Regions from separate parts of the Bradyrhizobium sp. McL0616 genome, predicted to be linked through region 2. Evidence: predicted binding sites of a transcription regulator. Region 2 holds the regulator's gene; the other holds the start of a gene.
The links. The regulator PhoB, encoded in region 2, activates phosphate uptake and scavenging genes when phosphate is short. The targets are predictions, from matches to a motif close to TGTCATNNANCTGTCAT.
Positions count from the first base shown of each region.

Region 1 (7,544 bases), 3.0 Mb from region 2:
CATCGGCGGCCTGCTGGCCGGCCCTGATGCTCAGCCTATCGTTGAAGAGACTCTGCTCGAAATAGGCGTTGTAGAGCCGCTGGTCCGGAAGAGCCTCGATCTCGCTGATGGTAGCGAGGTTGTAGATGTAGTTGCGCGTCAGCCCGCGCCCGTAGATCACGTAGCCGTTGGCGTAGAAGCGGCCGCCGGTCCAGCCGACGAGCTTGTCGAGATCGGCGTCGACCGACAGATCGAGGCGGCCGAAATGGATGGCGCCGCGCGAGACCCCGCCCGACACGTTGCCGATGTTGTCGGCGATGTAGGTCGCGCCGAAATTCAGGCCTTTGTTGACGAGCCCGTCATGCCAGTCGTTGAACCATTTTGGAAACAGCCAATCAGCCGCGCTCTCGTCCTTTGCGCCTGCGAACGCGCTCGTGCTTGCGAAAAGCATCGTCGCGGCGACGAGGGAGCATCGCAACACAAATGTCTGGACAATCGCACTCACGGCTGACACCAGCTGGCATGCGCTACTTTTTGAAGATGCCGGTGCGCCGCATGAACAGATAGGCAAGGCCAATCGAACTCACCATCAGCGCCGCCGCCCAGAGAAATCCCTCGTCGACGTCGGTGAGCGGCAGGCCCTTGGTGTTCATGCCGAAGATGCCGGTGATCAGCGTCGGCGGCAGCAGCAGCGTCGTCACGATCGAGAGCGTGTGGAGATGCTTGTTGCTCTCTTCCTCGTTCTTGAAGCGCAGCTCCTCCTCGAGCAGGCGGCTCCGTTCGCGGAGCTCGACGATGTCGTGATCGAGCCCGTCCAGCCGCTGCGCCAGCTTGCCGGCCTGGATGCGCAGCCCCGGCGCCAGATGATCGGTATTCTTCTGGTCGAGGCGATGAAACAGCACGCGCAATCCGGTCAGCTGACGATGCAGCCGGACGCAGGTGCGGCGCAGCCGGCCGAGCGTGCGACGCATCTGCGGCCTGACTTCGTCGGCGAGGATGCGCTCCTCGATGCCGTCGATCTCCTGGCCAAGCTTATCGGCTATCCGGTCGAGCGTGTCGGCGACCTCGTCGACGATCTTTTCCAGGAGATGGGCGACATTGTCGACGCGGTAGCCGCCTACAAGCACCCTTCGCGTCGCATCCGCCGAGCACAGTGCCTGATGGCGCCCGCTGACCAAGAGATGCTCGGTCATGGCGAAGCGCAGGAACGCGGTCTCTTCCGTGGCGCTGTCGATGTCACGCACGAGATCAGAGAACACGCCGTAGACGCAGTGATCGATGACGTGAAGCTGCTGAAAGGTGTCGTTGGACAGCAGCAGCTCGCGTGCGAGCGGCGGCAGGCTGGAGTCCGCAATCCACGGCCGTGCGCGGGCATCGGTGAGGTTGAAATGCAACCAGAGCCGGCCGTCATGGCTGAATTCGATCGGCTGGTCGATCGGCAGCGCCTCGGCGCTGCCGTCACTGTGGAGCCGGAAGGCCCAGACGAGGCCAGGGATGGCCGGCGCAACATCCGATATCGCACTGACAAGCTTTGCCGGCTCAGCCATGCTGACCCCCACGTATGCAGCCCATGTCCGGGGGGCCGTTGGTGGCCTCCTCCGGATCTCTCGCGGGTACTCAATTACGCCGATGTTACAGTTTGATGATGGGCCGCCCTACTCTGCGGCCAAGCCCGTCGCGGCAGCCGCCTGGGCCTCCTTGACGTAGTCGTGCACCACGCGGCCGAACGGCAGCGTCAAATCGGCGATGTAGTGATGCGCGCCGATGCAGCGGCGCACCGGGAAATCCGCAACTGGCGCGTTGACATGCGGCACCAGATGCAGCCTGCCGGGCCCGATCCAGGAGCCCTTCGGCACGATGTCGATGAGGTTGATCGCGACGAGCTGGCAGATTTCGAGATGGCCGTCGACGCCGGGGATCATCTTCAGATTGATCTGCGTCTTCGACAGCGTGGCGCGGGTGAGGTCGCCGTTGCCGGCCATGCTCTCGTGCTTGTAGCCCATCGTACCCATGGCGACGAGCTGGCCGGCATATTCCAGCGTGCCCGTCAGCGTGTCCTTGACGATCTCGAGCTTTGGATGGGCGTATTTCTTGGGGAAGCCCCAGATCTCGCGGCCCGCCGCGATCGGCGGATCGTCGTCGAGATACATCTGCGAGACGAAATTGACTTCCTCGCCATGCAGGCGTGCGGGAATGACGAGGCCGGACTCGGTGTAGCTGCCGAAGCCGGAGGAATCCGGCATCCTGATCCATTCATAGTGCACGATCGGCTGGTCGATCGGCTCCAGTGGCTCAGGCAGGCCGGCGCGGATCAGGTCCGGGTCGGTCTCGTAGGTGATGACGAGGAATTCACGGTTGACGAAGCGGTACGGCCCGGCCGGATAGCTTGGCCCCGCGGCCGGCATGGACGGAAATCTCAGCAAATCTTCCCTGCGCATCGCTGGTCTCCTGTGTGATGTCTGTGACGCTCGCCCGGCGGCCATCGAGCTTATGCGAATTGCTAGCCGTCGTGATTGACCGCGATGTGAAGGATTTCCGTCAGCCGGACGACCCGGCGCCATTCCCGCTTCGGTTGACGTGCATGCAAACGATGCATCGGCCAACTTTGTCATCACGCCGTCACCGCGGGACGCAATCGTTTGGCTTGTTATTGGAGCACGATCTTCTCGGAAAACCGCGTCGCACTTTTCCGGATCATGCTCGCCAGGAGATATCGGCCATGGACGCCCGAACGTCGCAACCGACACAGCAGCTTCCCGCACGGGGCTGGCGGCCAGACCGCTGCGATCGCGTCGCGCTGGTGCTGCAAGGCGGCGGTGCGCTCGGCGCCTACCAGGCCGGCGTCTACCAGGCGCTGCACGAGGCCGGCATCGAGCCCGACTGGGTCTGCGGCGTCTCGATTGGTGCCATCAACTCCGCCATCATCGCCGGCAACCGGCCTGAGAAACGGCTCGAAGCGCTCCGCATCTTCTGGGAGCGCATCACCAACCGCAAGATCTGGCACTACACGCCGGATGGCGACGTCTTCCGCCAATGGCGCAACCTCACCAGCGCCTGGATGACGTCCGCGATGGGCCAGCCGGGCTTCTTCAGCCCGCACCAGGTCAATCCCTGGTTCAGCCCCGTCGGCGCCAGGACCGCAACGAGCTATTACGATACCGCGCCGCTCAAGGAGAGCCTGCTGGAGCTCGTCGATTTCGACCTCATCAACGAGAAGAAAATGCGCTTCGCGGTCGGTGCGGTGAACGTGCTGTCCGGCAACTTCATCTATTTCGACAACGCCCATGACGAGATCGAGCCGGAGCATATCATGGCCTCCGGCGCGCTGCCGCCGGCGCTGCCGATGGTGCGGATCGGCACCGATCATTTCTGGGACGGCGGCATCGTCTCCAACACGCCGCTCCAGCATCTGCTCGACCACGGGGATGATCTCAACTCGCTGGTGTTCCAGGTCGACTTGTTCAGCGCCCGTGGCGTGCTGCCGCGCTCGATCCAGGACGTGATGGCCCGCCACAAGGACATCATGTATTCCTCACGTACGCGCCACAACACCGACGTCTATCGCCAAACGCACAATCTCAAGGTCTTGCTCTACAAGGCGCTGGCGAAGCTTCCCGACGAACAATTGTCCGACGAGGACCGCAACCTCAAGGCAAGTCTGCGCAACATGCCGGAGATCGCGATCCTGCATCTGATCTACCAGCAGAAGGCCTATGAGGGCGACGCCAAGGATCACGAATTCTCGGGCACCTCGATGCGCGAGCACTGGGCCAGCGGCTACGAAGACACCAAGCGCACGCTGAAGCGGCGCGACTGGATTAAGATGCCCGAGGAAGGCATGGGGCTCGTGGTGCACGACGTGCATCGGGAGACGGAGAGCGCGTGAGCGGAGCCCTCAAACAAAAAACCCGAAAACAACCCCATGCACAGTAGCCGAGGCTCGGCGGATCAATGACTCGCGCGTCGGCAAGTCGGTTTGACTCGTCGGGCAAAACACCGGCAAGATGTGACGATTGCCAAATCGCACGACTGACCTGCTCCGCACCGCTGCGCGACATGGCTAGCCCCCCTGCCCCATGCCATAGACTTCGCGGTGAGAGCGTTGGGAGGCCAAGTTGATCCGCGCGGTGCAGACGGCCGGAGAGTCAGGTGCCCCCTCCCTCCGGCCCGGTGCCGACGACTGCCTGCGGAACGTCGGTTCTGCGCCGCCTGAGGCATCGGCGGTTTACGTCAATTTACCTCACGTCTCGCGGCGCGGAGCTGGACTATGAGCGTGCGACGATGCTCCAGCGCCACGCAAAGACGTGACACTCCATGGAGACGATGATGATCACAGTCGTACAGGCCTTCGACCGCAAAGAGATCACCGAGCTCGCAAGTGACGACGCCGCCGCGCTCGAGACGAAGTTCGAGACCGCACGAAAGCTGCTCGCGGACCGAAAGGCCTGGCTGAAGCCGCATCAGCGGATCTCCATTCTCAACAAGCTCGCCGATCTGGTTGCCGAGAAGCGGCAGGATTTCGGCATCCTGATCGCACGAGAGGGCGGAAAGCCGCTCACGGATGCATTGATCGAGACGGATCGGGCGATCGACGGCATCCGCTCGGCGGCGGACTTCCTGCGAACCCGCGGTGGGGTCGAGATCCCCATGGGCCTCACGCCCGCAAGCGACGGCCGGCGGGCATGGACCATCAAGGAGCCCATCGGCATCGTCGCGGCGATCTCGGCCTTCAATCATCCTCTCAACCTGATCGTTCACCAGATCGCGCCGGCGATCGCGACCGGCTGCCCGGTGATCGTGAAACCGGCAGGCACAACGCCTCTGTGCTGTGTGGAATTGGTAAAGCTTGTTCACAAGGCAGGCATGCCCGAAGGCTGGGTCCAGACGTTCCTCCCGGAGGAGCACAGCCTTCCGGAAAAATTTGCGACTGACCCGCGCGTCGCCTTCCTGAGCTTCATCGGCTCGGCGCGTGTCGGCTGGCACTTGCGATCGGTTATCACCCCCGGTGCGCGCTGCGCTCTCGAGCACGGCGGCGTCGCTCCCCTCATCATCGACCGCAGCGCCGATCTTCAGAAAATCATCGAGCCAATCGTCAAGGGGGGATACTATCACGCCGGGCAAGTGTGCGTATCGGTCCAGCGCATCTACGTGCATTCCGCGCTTCAGAAGGAATTCGTCGACAGGATTGCGGCAAGGGTCGAGGCCTTGAAGGTGGGAGATCCGACACTCCCCGAGACGGAGGTCGGACCGCTCATTACGCCGCAGGAGGTCGCGCGTGTCGAAGCCTGGATCGCCGAGGCGACCGCGGCCGGGACGCGCCAGATTGGCGGTGGGAGGTTGAGCGAGACCACCCTTCGCCCGTCGATCCTGATTTCTCCGCCGCGCGATGCGAAGGTTTCGACCCTCGAGGTGTTCGGACCGGTGACCTGCGTCTACCCCTTCGAGCACATCGACGATGCGATCGCCGAAGCCAACTCGCTTCCCGTCTCATTCCAGTCCGCCATCTTTACGCGCGATCTCGCGGTTGCACTGGATGCAGCGGAACGCCTCGACGCGGCGGCGGTGATGATCAACGATCACACCGCCTTCCGGACCGACTGGATGCCTTTCGCGGGCCGCCGCGTATCAGGACACGGCGTCGGCGGCATTCCCTATACGATGCATGAGATGACGGCGGAGAAGATGATCGTGTTCAAGTAGACGCCGGGATCGGCTCGACGACCACTCTTCTGGAAGCTAGCAGGACTTCTGTTGCAGATGTTGGATGCAGGTACAGGTCGTCGCCGTCGGATACTTCACGTCGTAATATGGAAAGTTTGAATTGGCCGGGCCATTCGTCGAGCAGCGCGGAAACAAATAATAGCTGTCGGTCAGATTTACCGTGCCGCTGATCGTGTAGCCCAGGTTCGGCGTGTAGGCATAGGACACCTCGCTCAAAATGAGCGAGATATTGGCGTTGTTGGAATTCGTCGGGTTGGGCGCGGTAAACGACGACAGCGTCATGTTCTGCCCGACCGGCCTTGCTCCCGTCGAACTGGTTGACTGGCTCCATTGCACCGTCGCCTTGCCCGTGCTGTCGGTCGAGACTTCGGAGACCGTGATCGTCATCAAGGAGGCACCGCTGCCATCCTTGACGGCATAGGGGGCCATGATGGCGCTCGACGCCGAAAGGATACTGGTCATCCGGGCCGACGTGAGCTGGGTGTTCTGCGAAATCATGTCGGCGACACTGTGGGCTGTTGCGGTGACCTTGACGTTCATCGCCAGCCCGTTCCCGAGCTCGACGCCGCCGATGTAGAGCACCAGCATGAACGGCACCACGACGGCGAACTCCGTGGCGGCAACGCCGCGATCGTCGGTCCACAGGTGCCGCGCGCGAAACGACAGGCCGGCGAGCATAGCTAACTCCTCTTAGGATGACGGTTCATTCTGGAAAGCGGCCGACGCCATGATCTGCCGGTTGCCGTTCGATATATTCGAGAGATTGAAACCGAGCGGCCCGAGGACGACGGGCCATATGTAGGTCACGCGGAGGACAACGATATCGCCGGCAGTCCCGGGATTGAACTGCCAGACATTGTTGACCGCCCCCGTGCTGTCGAACGTCAGGGGGGGCATGCTCGTGTCCGCCGTCGTCCAGGTGTTGGCAACCTGCACGTCGACCATGATACCCGTGCAATTGAAGAAGATCACGATCTGATCGCAGACCTTCTGCTTGAATGCGGCCTGCGTCATCTGCGCAGACTGGACTTGCCCCGTCATGACGAGGCGCGCGGATTGATGCACCACGGATTCGAGCAGCTCCTGGGCAAAGAAGACGAGGAACGTCTGAATGAGCGCGATGATGAGAGCGAGGAACGGCGCGGCAACCAGCGCGAACTCGACCGCCGTGGCGCCCTTGTTGTCCCCCGCGAAAGCGGCGCAGCGATTGCGGCGTCTCTTCCTTGATGCTGCTCCCGATCCGGTCATGCGGCTGTCCTACTGCATAAGGCTGGCTGTGCTTGACGCAACCTTGATGAAGAGGTTCGTCAGCGCTGCGGAAATGTCGCCGCCGTTCTGGACGTCCGCAAACAGGCCGGGCGATGCGCAGGATTGCAGCCGTTGTGCGATCGTGCCGGTGGAGGACGACGGATTGTTGAATTGTGAGATGCGGCTCTGGTACCAGCTATCCGACAATTGGAGATATTCGGTGTAGAGGATCGCGATGCGAATGCCGCGGTTCTTGATTGTCGTGCAGGCCGTCGTGTCGAGCGGTTGCTGACAGCGCACGGTCGAGCCGTTGGCCGTCGGGAGCGGATAGGTGGCATTGGTGTCACAGCTGCCTCCCGTCTTCGGGATCAGCTTGTCGTCGACGCCGTCGGTGATGAGGAAGACCACCTCTTGGGGTGTATCGCCCTGCTGATTGGTGCCGGTGCCCGGTGCCGGCATCACGCTGTTGACGCCCGACAGCCCGCCCGAAATATCCGTGCCGTAATCGGTGGTGTAGACGCAGGCGCCCTTGCTGTCGACAATGGGGCAGTTCTGGTGGTCGACTGTCAGGAGCTGAATGTTGGGGATCTTCGTGC
Region 1 covers NZ_CP188255.1:5,336,798-5,344,341, forward strand. Annotated here, with positions in the region: gene ACPPVR_RS26105 (carbohydrate porin) at 1-430, opposite strand, end outside; gene ACPPVR_RS26110 (transporter) at 507-1,526, opposite strand; gene ACPPVR_RS26115 (acetoacetate decarboxylase) at 1,635-2,417, opposite strand; gene ACPPVR_RS26120 (patatin-like phospholipase family protein) at 2,699-3,865, shown strand; gene ACPPVR_RS26125 (aldehyde dehydrogenase family protein) at 4,306-5,679, shown strand; gene ACPPVR_RS26130 (TadE/TadG family type IV pilus assembly protein) at 5,716-6,378, opposite strand; gene ACPPVR_RS26135 (TadE/TadG family type IV pilus assembly protein) at 6,391-6,948, opposite strand; gene ACPPVR_RS26140 (TadE/TadG family type IV pilus assembly protein) at 6,958-7,544, opposite strand, start outside.
Region 1: the regulator PhoB is predicted to act here: its motif matches at 2,586-2,602, upstream of ACPPVR_RS26115 (acetoacetate decarboxylase).

Region 2 (7,544 bases):
ATGGCAGCCATGTACCGTGCCGTGACCCGCCAAATCGAAGTGACCGTCGAGCCGAACTTTGTTCCGGAGCAGTCGTCGGCCGACCGCTCGCGCTATTTCTGGTCCTACACCATCGTCATCACCAATTCCGGCGACGAGACCGTGCAACTCAAGACGCGGCACTGGATCATCACCGACGCCTCCGGCCGGCAGCAGGAGGTCAAGGGCGAAGGCGTAGTCGGCGAGCAGCCGACCTTGGCCCCCGGCGAGCGCTTCGAATACACCTCCGGCGTCCCGCTCTCGACCGCCTCCGGCTTCATGACCGGCCATTACCAGATGGTCAGCGCAAGCGGCGAACGCTTCGAGATCGACGTGCCGACGTTCTCGCTCGACAGCCCGGATAATAAGAGGGTGTTGAATTAGGGCGGACGTAGGGTGGGCAAAGGCGCGAAGCGCCGTGCCCACCACTTCAATCAACGTGCACCAAGCGGTGGGCACGCTTCGCTTTGTCCACCCTACAAGAGCTTACGCGTCTTCCACGCCCGCATCCCGCGGCGTGAACTCGTACACCGAGCTACAGAACTCGCACGTGACGACGACCTTGTCGTCCTTGACCATCGCGGCGCGGTCGTCGGGCGAAAAGCTCTTCAGCATGGCGCCGACCGCGTCGCGCGAGCAGGAGCATTGCGCTTTCAGGACCAGCGGATTGAACACGCGGACGCCGCGTTCGTGGAACAGGCGGTAGAGCAGCCGCTCTCCGGAGAGATCGGGATCGATCAGCTCGACGTCCTCGACGGTTTCGATCAGCGAGCGGGCCTCGACCCAGGCATCGTCCTCGGCGACAGCGTGCACTTCGACGCCTTCCGGCGCATCGCCGGGATGCAGATCGGCCTGCCGCGCGCGCTCCGGCGCCTTCGGCAAGAACTGCATCAGCATGCCGCCAGCGCGCCAGCGATGCTTGCCGCCGTCGCCCGAGCGCCACTCCTCGCCGACCGCGAGGCGCACGCGCGTCGGAATCTGCTCGGAGCGCAGGAAATATTCATGCGCGGCGTCTTCAAGGCTGCCGCCGTCGAGCGCGACCAGGCCCTGATAGCGGCTCATGTCGGGCCCCTGGTCGATGGTCATGGCGAGATGGCCATGGCCGAGCAACGCGCCGGAATCCTTAGCGTCGCCAAGACGCGACGCGTCGTAGCGAGCATAGGCGCGCAAGCGATCGGGCGCATTGTAGTCCACCACCAGGAACGACACCGGACCATCGGTCTGGGCCTGGAGTATGAAGCGCCCTTCGAATTTCAGCGCCGAGCCGAGCAGCGTGGTCAGCACGATGGCCTCGCCGAGCAGCTTGCCGACCGGCGCGGGATAGTCGTGCCGGGTCAGGATCTCGTCGAGCGCCGGGCCAAGCCGCACCAGCCGGCCGCGCACGTCGAGCGCGTCGACCTCGTAAGGCAGCACCGCATCATCGATCGGAACCGCGGACGGCGCGCGAACCGGGCCCTCAGGCTCGGTTTTCATGTCAGGGGATTGGGAAACCATGGCGCTTTATCTGGGGTCGGAGGGCGGAAATGGAAGGGGGCGTCGCATGCACGCACCACGCCCCAGTGTCGTCCGGGCTAAAGCCAGGACGACGAGGAATACCTACGTGACCGCGCCGTTACTTCACCGCGTCGAAGCACCAGGCCAGAATGCCCTTCTGCGCGTGCAGGCGGTTTTCGGCCTCGTCGAACACGACCGATTGCGGGCCGTCGATCACCTCGTCGGTGACCTCCTCGCCGCGATGGGCGGGCAGGCAATGCATGAAGAGCGCGTCGGGTTTGGCCAATGACATCAGCTTGGCATTGACCTGATAGGGCTTGAGCACGTTGTGGCGGTGCTCGCCCTCCTTGTCGCCCATCGACACCCAGGTGTCGGTGACGACGCAGTCGGCGCCGCGCACGGCGGCCTCCGCATCGGTGCCGAGCACGATCGGCGCGCCGGTGGCCTTGATGAAGTCACGCATCGCCTTCTTCGGCGCGAGCTCCGGCGGGGTGGCGACATTGAGCTGGAATTTGAAGCGTTCGGCCGCATGGGCCCAGGACGCCAGCACATTGTTGTCGTCGCCGGTCCAGGCCACGGTCTTGCCTTCGATCGGGCCGCGATGCTCCTGATAGGTCAGGAGGTCGGCCATCACCTGGCAGGGGTGCGAGCGCCGCGTCAGGCCGTTGATGACGGGCACGGTCGCGTTCGCCGCAAGCTCCAGCAGCGCCTCGTGATTGAGGATGCGGATCATGATGGCGTCGACATAGCGCGACAGCACGCGCGCGGTATCGGCGATGGTCTCGCCGCGTCCGAGCTGCATTTCCGCACCGGTGAGCATGATCGGCTCGCCGCCGAGCTGACGCATGGCGACGTCGAACGAGACGCGCGTGCGGGTCGAGGGGCGCTCAAAGATCATCGCCAGCGTCTTGCCTTCGAGCGGCCTGACCGGCTGATGCGCCTTCTGCTTCGCCTTCATGGCGGAGGAGGCGTCGAGCATGCTCTTGAGCTCCGACAACGGGAGCTCGTTGATATCGAGGAAATGTTTTGGCGTCTTGCTCATCAGCTTGCCGCCCGCTTGGTCTGACTGGCAGAAATCGCGGAGCAGGCCCGTTCGAGCCGCGCCACGCCGTCCTCGATCTCCGCTTCGGTGACGATCAAGGGCGGCAGGAAGCGCACGACATTGTCGCCGGCGCCGACGGTGAGCAGTTTTTCGTCGCGCAGCGCGGCGACGAGATCGCCCGACGGCACCACGGCCTTGATACCGATCAGAAGCCCCTCGCCGCGCACTTCGCTGACGATGTCGGGATGACGATCGATCACGGAGGCGAGCTTCTGCTTGAGCAGCAGCGACATCCTCTGCACGTGGTCGAAGAAGCCGGGCTTGAGCATGACGTCGAGCACGGCGTTCGCGGCAGAGACTGCCAGCGGATTGCCGCCGAAGGTCGAGCCGTGCGAGCCGGGCGTCATGCCGGAGGCCGCTTCCGCGGTCGCAAGGCAAGCGCCGATCGGGAAGCCGCCGCCGAGCGCCTTGGCCAGCGACATCACGTCGGGCGTGATGCCGAAACGGCGATGCGCGAACAGATCACCGGTGCGGCCCATGCCGGTCTGCACCTCGTCGAAGGCGAGCAGCAGGCCCTTCTCGTCGCAAAGCTGGCGCAGCGCGCGATAGAACGCCGGCGGCGCCGAGCGCACGCCACCCTCGCCCTGGAGCGGCTCGATCAGGATGCCGGCGGTCTGCGGGCCGATCGCCTTCTTCACGGCGTCCAGATCGCCATGTGCAACCTGGTCAAAGCCGTCCATCGGCGGACCGAAACCTTCGAGATATTTTGCAGATCCCGTCGCAGCCAGCGTTGCGAGCGTGCGGCCATGGAAGGCGCCCTCGAACGTGATCATGCGATAGCGCTCGGGATGGCCCTTGGCTGCGTGATGGTGGCGGACGAGTTTGATCACGCATTCCAGCGCCTCGGCGCCGGAATTGCAGAAGAACACGAAGTCCGCAAAGCTCTCGTTGCAAAGGCGCGCCGCGAGCTTCTCGCCGTCCGGGCTCTGGAACAGGTTCGACATGTGCCAGAGCTTGGTGGCCTGCTCCTGCAACGCCTTGACCAGCGCGGGATGGGCATGGCCGAGCGCATTCACCGCCACGCCAGAGGTGAAATCGAGATAGCGATCGCCATTGGTCGCAATCAGCCAAGAGCCCTCGCCGCGCTCAAAACCGATGTCGGCCCTGGCGAATACGGGGAGCAAATGCGGCGCGGCGCTGTTGGTCATGACGGTCTCTTTGGCGGTCGCCTGGATGTTTCGGACGGCCTGAACGTGCGTTGCGCAGCGCGTCATTGGTCCGGAAAACGAAACGTGCCGCCTTTTAAGGGCGGCACGCGTCACCATCTTATGCTTGGTACCACGGGTGTCAATGCCGCCCGGAAAGCCCCGCGAAATGCTGAATCCGTAGTCTTGCGGTGCCGAATTTGCGGGTTTTCACCACGGAACATGTGGACGCGAGTCGGCGGACTCTTGCGCGGGAGTCACGCCATATTGTAGCGTTTGGCTTGTCAGATACGACATCTCGTGCAGCGGTTCTGATCCTCTAAGTCCTCATGTACCGGCGTAAACGTTCGGGAGCGCTTCTGCGCCCGGCGAACTTCAAGGGATTCTGGCGGCACGGGTTTTTCGAGACTTAGGCATTCGCAGCGCAGCCCCAGCAAGGCGGCTCGTAGCGAGGGAAAGGGCGCAATGACGGTTTTGACATGGTCGGACGATCGCGTCGAGCAGTTGAAAAAGCTTTGGGAGGCCGGACTTTCGGCCAGCCAGATCGCAGCTGAACTCGGCAATGTGACCCGCAATGCCGTGATCGGCAAGGTGCACCGGCTGGGCCTGTCCGGCCGTGCCAAGAGCCCGTCGTCGGCAGCTCCGCGGCCACGCAAGGCGCGTCCCGCGCAGCACATGATGCGGGTGACCCGGCCGATTGCGCGCGGCAACACCGCGCTTGCGCAGGCCTTCGAGGTCGAGGCTGAGCCGGATCCGGTCACCTACGACAACGTGGTGCCGATGAGCCAGCGGCTGTCGCTGCTCGAATTGAACGAGGCGACCTGCCACTGGCCGGTCGGCGATCCCTCGAGTCCGGACTTCTTCTTCTGCGGCGGCAGGGCGCTCTCGGGCCTGCCCTATTGCGCCCAACACTCGCGCGTCGCGTACCAGCCGGCGTCAGATCGCCGCCGCGCGCCGGTGAAGCCGTCACGGTGAGTTAGTCTGCTTCCAAGGTTTCGCCGTCCAAGCGACGGCGGTTCGACAAATTCAGTGTCGTCCCGGCCTAGTGCGTAATAGGCCTGGACGACATCGGAGATGGTAGCGGCAGTCAGCAACTAACCACAGAACCCTACGCCTGCTCCGCCTTCGCAAACCGATCATCCAGCGCATAGCCGGCGCCACGGACGGTGCGGATCGGGTCCTGCTCGCGACCGAGATTGAGCAGCTTGCGCAGGCGACCGATATGCACGTCGACGGTGCGCTCGTCGATGTAGATATCGCGGCCCCAGACGCTGTCGAGCAGCTGCTCGCGCGAGAACACGCGGCCGGGATGCTCCAGGAAAAACTCCAGCAGGCGATACTCGGTCGGGCCGAGATCGATCGGCCGGCCCGAGCGCGCCACGCGGCGCTTGTCACGGTCGAGTTCGATGTCGCCAAACGCCAGCACGGTGGCGAGCCGCTCCGGGCTTGCGCGCCTGAGCAGGCCCTTTACGCGGGCGAGCAGCTCAGGGACCGAGAACGGCTTGACGATGTAATCGTCGGCGCCGGTCGCCAATCCCCGCACTCGCTCACTCTCCTCACCGCGCGCGGTGAGCATGATGATCGGGAGCTGCTTGGTATCGGACCGCGCGCGCAGCCGCCGGCACAGCTCGATGCCGGATAGCCCCGGCAGCATCCAGTCGAGCACGATCAAATCGGGGATGTGCTCCTTGAGACGGGTATCGGCGTCGTCGCCGCGCATCACCGTCTCGACGTCATAGCCGTCGCCTTCGAGGTTGTAGCGGAGAAGCTCGGTCAGAGCTTCCTCGTCCTCAACCACCATAATGCGTGCGCCCATGGGGTCGTCGCTCCTTAATTATTCAAGTATTCGGGAGGGTCGTGGCGAAGGTCGTCATGTCGCCCTTCGGCCGCTTGTCGGTCATGGCCTGACCTTCGATCATATAGAACACGGTCTCGGCGATGTTGGTGGCGTGATCGCCGATCCGCTCGATGTTCTTGGCGCAGAACATCAGATGGATGCAGAACGAGATGTTGCGCGGATCCTCCATCATGTAGGTGAGGAGCTCGCGGAACAGCGAGGTGCAGATGGCGTCGACTTCCTCGTCGCCCTTCCACACCGCCATCGCCGCCGGCAGATCATGCGCGGCATATGCGTCCAGCACCGATTTGACCTGCTGCTGCACCAGGTCGGTCATGTGCTCGAGGCCGCGGAACAGCTTGAGCGGATGGAAATCGGTCTCCAGCGCCGCGACGCGCTTGCCCATGTTCTTGGCGAGGTCGCCGATGCGCTCGAGATCGGTCGCGACGCGCATGGCGCCGACGATCTCGCGCAGATCGACCGCCATCGGCTGGCGGCGAGCGATGGTGAGCACGGCGCGCTCCTCGATGCGCTTCTGGAGCGCGTCGAGCTCGACGTCGGTGGCGACGACGCGCTGGCCGAGCGCGACGTCGCGGCGGATCAGCGCGTCGACGGAATCGACGATCATGCGCTCGGCAATCCCGCCCATCTCGGCGACCAGGCGGGTAAGTTCCTGGAGGTCGGTGTCGAAGGCCTTTGCGGTATGTTCAGAACCCATGTCCCGTCTCCTCAGCCGAACCGGCCGGTGATGTAATCCTGCGTGCGCCGATCGGTCGGCGACGTGAAGATCTTGCTGGTGTCGTCGAACTCGATCAGCTCGCCGAGATACATGAAGGCGGTCTTGTCGGAAACGCGGGCCGCCTGCTGCATGTTGTGGGTAACGATCGCAATCGTGTAACTCTCGGACAGTTCCTGGATCAGCTCCTCGACCTTGGCGGTCGAGATCGGGTCGAGCGCCGAGCAGGGCTCGTCGAACAGGATCACCTCGGGCCGCACCGCGACGGTGCGGGCGATGCAGAGGCGCTGCTGCTGGCCGCCGGACAGCGAGAGGCCGGAGGCGTTGAGCTTGTCCTTGACCTCGTTCCACAGCGCGCCGCCGCGCAGCGCCTTCTCGACGCGGTCGTCCATCTCGGACTTCGAGATCTTTTCGTAAAGGCGGATGCCGAAGGCGATGTTCTCGTAGATCGTCATCGGGAACGGGGTCGGCTTCTGGAACACCATGCCGACGCGGGCGCGCAGCAGATTGAGGTCGAGCTTGCCGTCGAGGATGTTGGTCTGGTCGAGCATGAGCTGACCGGTGGCGCGCTGGCCGGGATAGAGATCGTACATCCGGTTGAAGATGCGCAGCAGGGTCGACTTGCCGCAGCCCGACGGGCCGATGAACGCCGTGACGCGGTTGGCGCCGAGCGTCAGGTTGATGTTCTTCAGCGCGTGGTGCTCGCCGTAATAGAAGTTGAGATTGCGCACGGTCACCTTGGGGGGCGCCTCGGGCAGCACCGGCGCGTGGGGCAGGCCGCCGGCCGCGCTCATCGATACGGAAAGATCACTCATTTTGCGGTCCTCTCGGCGCCAAGGATGCGCGCACCAATATTCAGGGCAAGAACGGTCAGGGTGATGAGCAGCGCCCCGCTCCAGGCCAGCTGCTTCCAGTAGGCGTAGGGGCTCTGCACGAAGTTGTTGATGGTGACCGGCAGGTTCGCCATCGTCTTGTTCAGGCTCAGGCTGAAGAACTGGTTCGACAGCGCGGTGAACAGCAGCGGCGCGGTCTCGCCGGCGACGCGGGCGGTGGCGAGCAGCACGCCGGTGATGAGACCGGAACGGGCAGAACGATAAGCGATCCGCTTGATCACCAGCGAGCGCGGCAGGCCGAGCGCGGAGGCCGCCTCACGCAGTGCGTTCGGCACCAGAAGCAGCATGTCCTCGGTCGTGCGCAGCACCACCGGGATCA
Region 2 covers NZ_CP188255.1:8,341,258-8,348,801, forward strand. Annotated here, with positions in the region: gene apaG (Co2+/Mg2+ efflux protein ApaG) at 1-402, shown strand, start outside; gene ACPPVR_RS40270 (Hsp33 family molecular chaperone) at 505-1,512, opposite strand; gene argF (ornithine carbamoyltransferase) at 1,631-2,554, opposite strand; gene ACPPVR_RS40280 (aspartate aminotransferase family protein) at 2,554-3,762, opposite strand; gene ACPPVR_RS40285 (GcrA family cell cycle regulator) at 4,225-4,734, shown strand; gene phoB (phosphate regulon transcriptional regulator PhoB) at 4,868-5,575, opposite strand; gene phoU (phosphate signaling complex protein PhoU) at 5,598-6,314, opposite strand; gene pstB (phosphate ABC transporter ATP-binding protein PstB) at 6,326-7,147, opposite strand; gene pstA (phosphate ABC transporter permease PstA) at 7,144-7,544, opposite strand, start outside.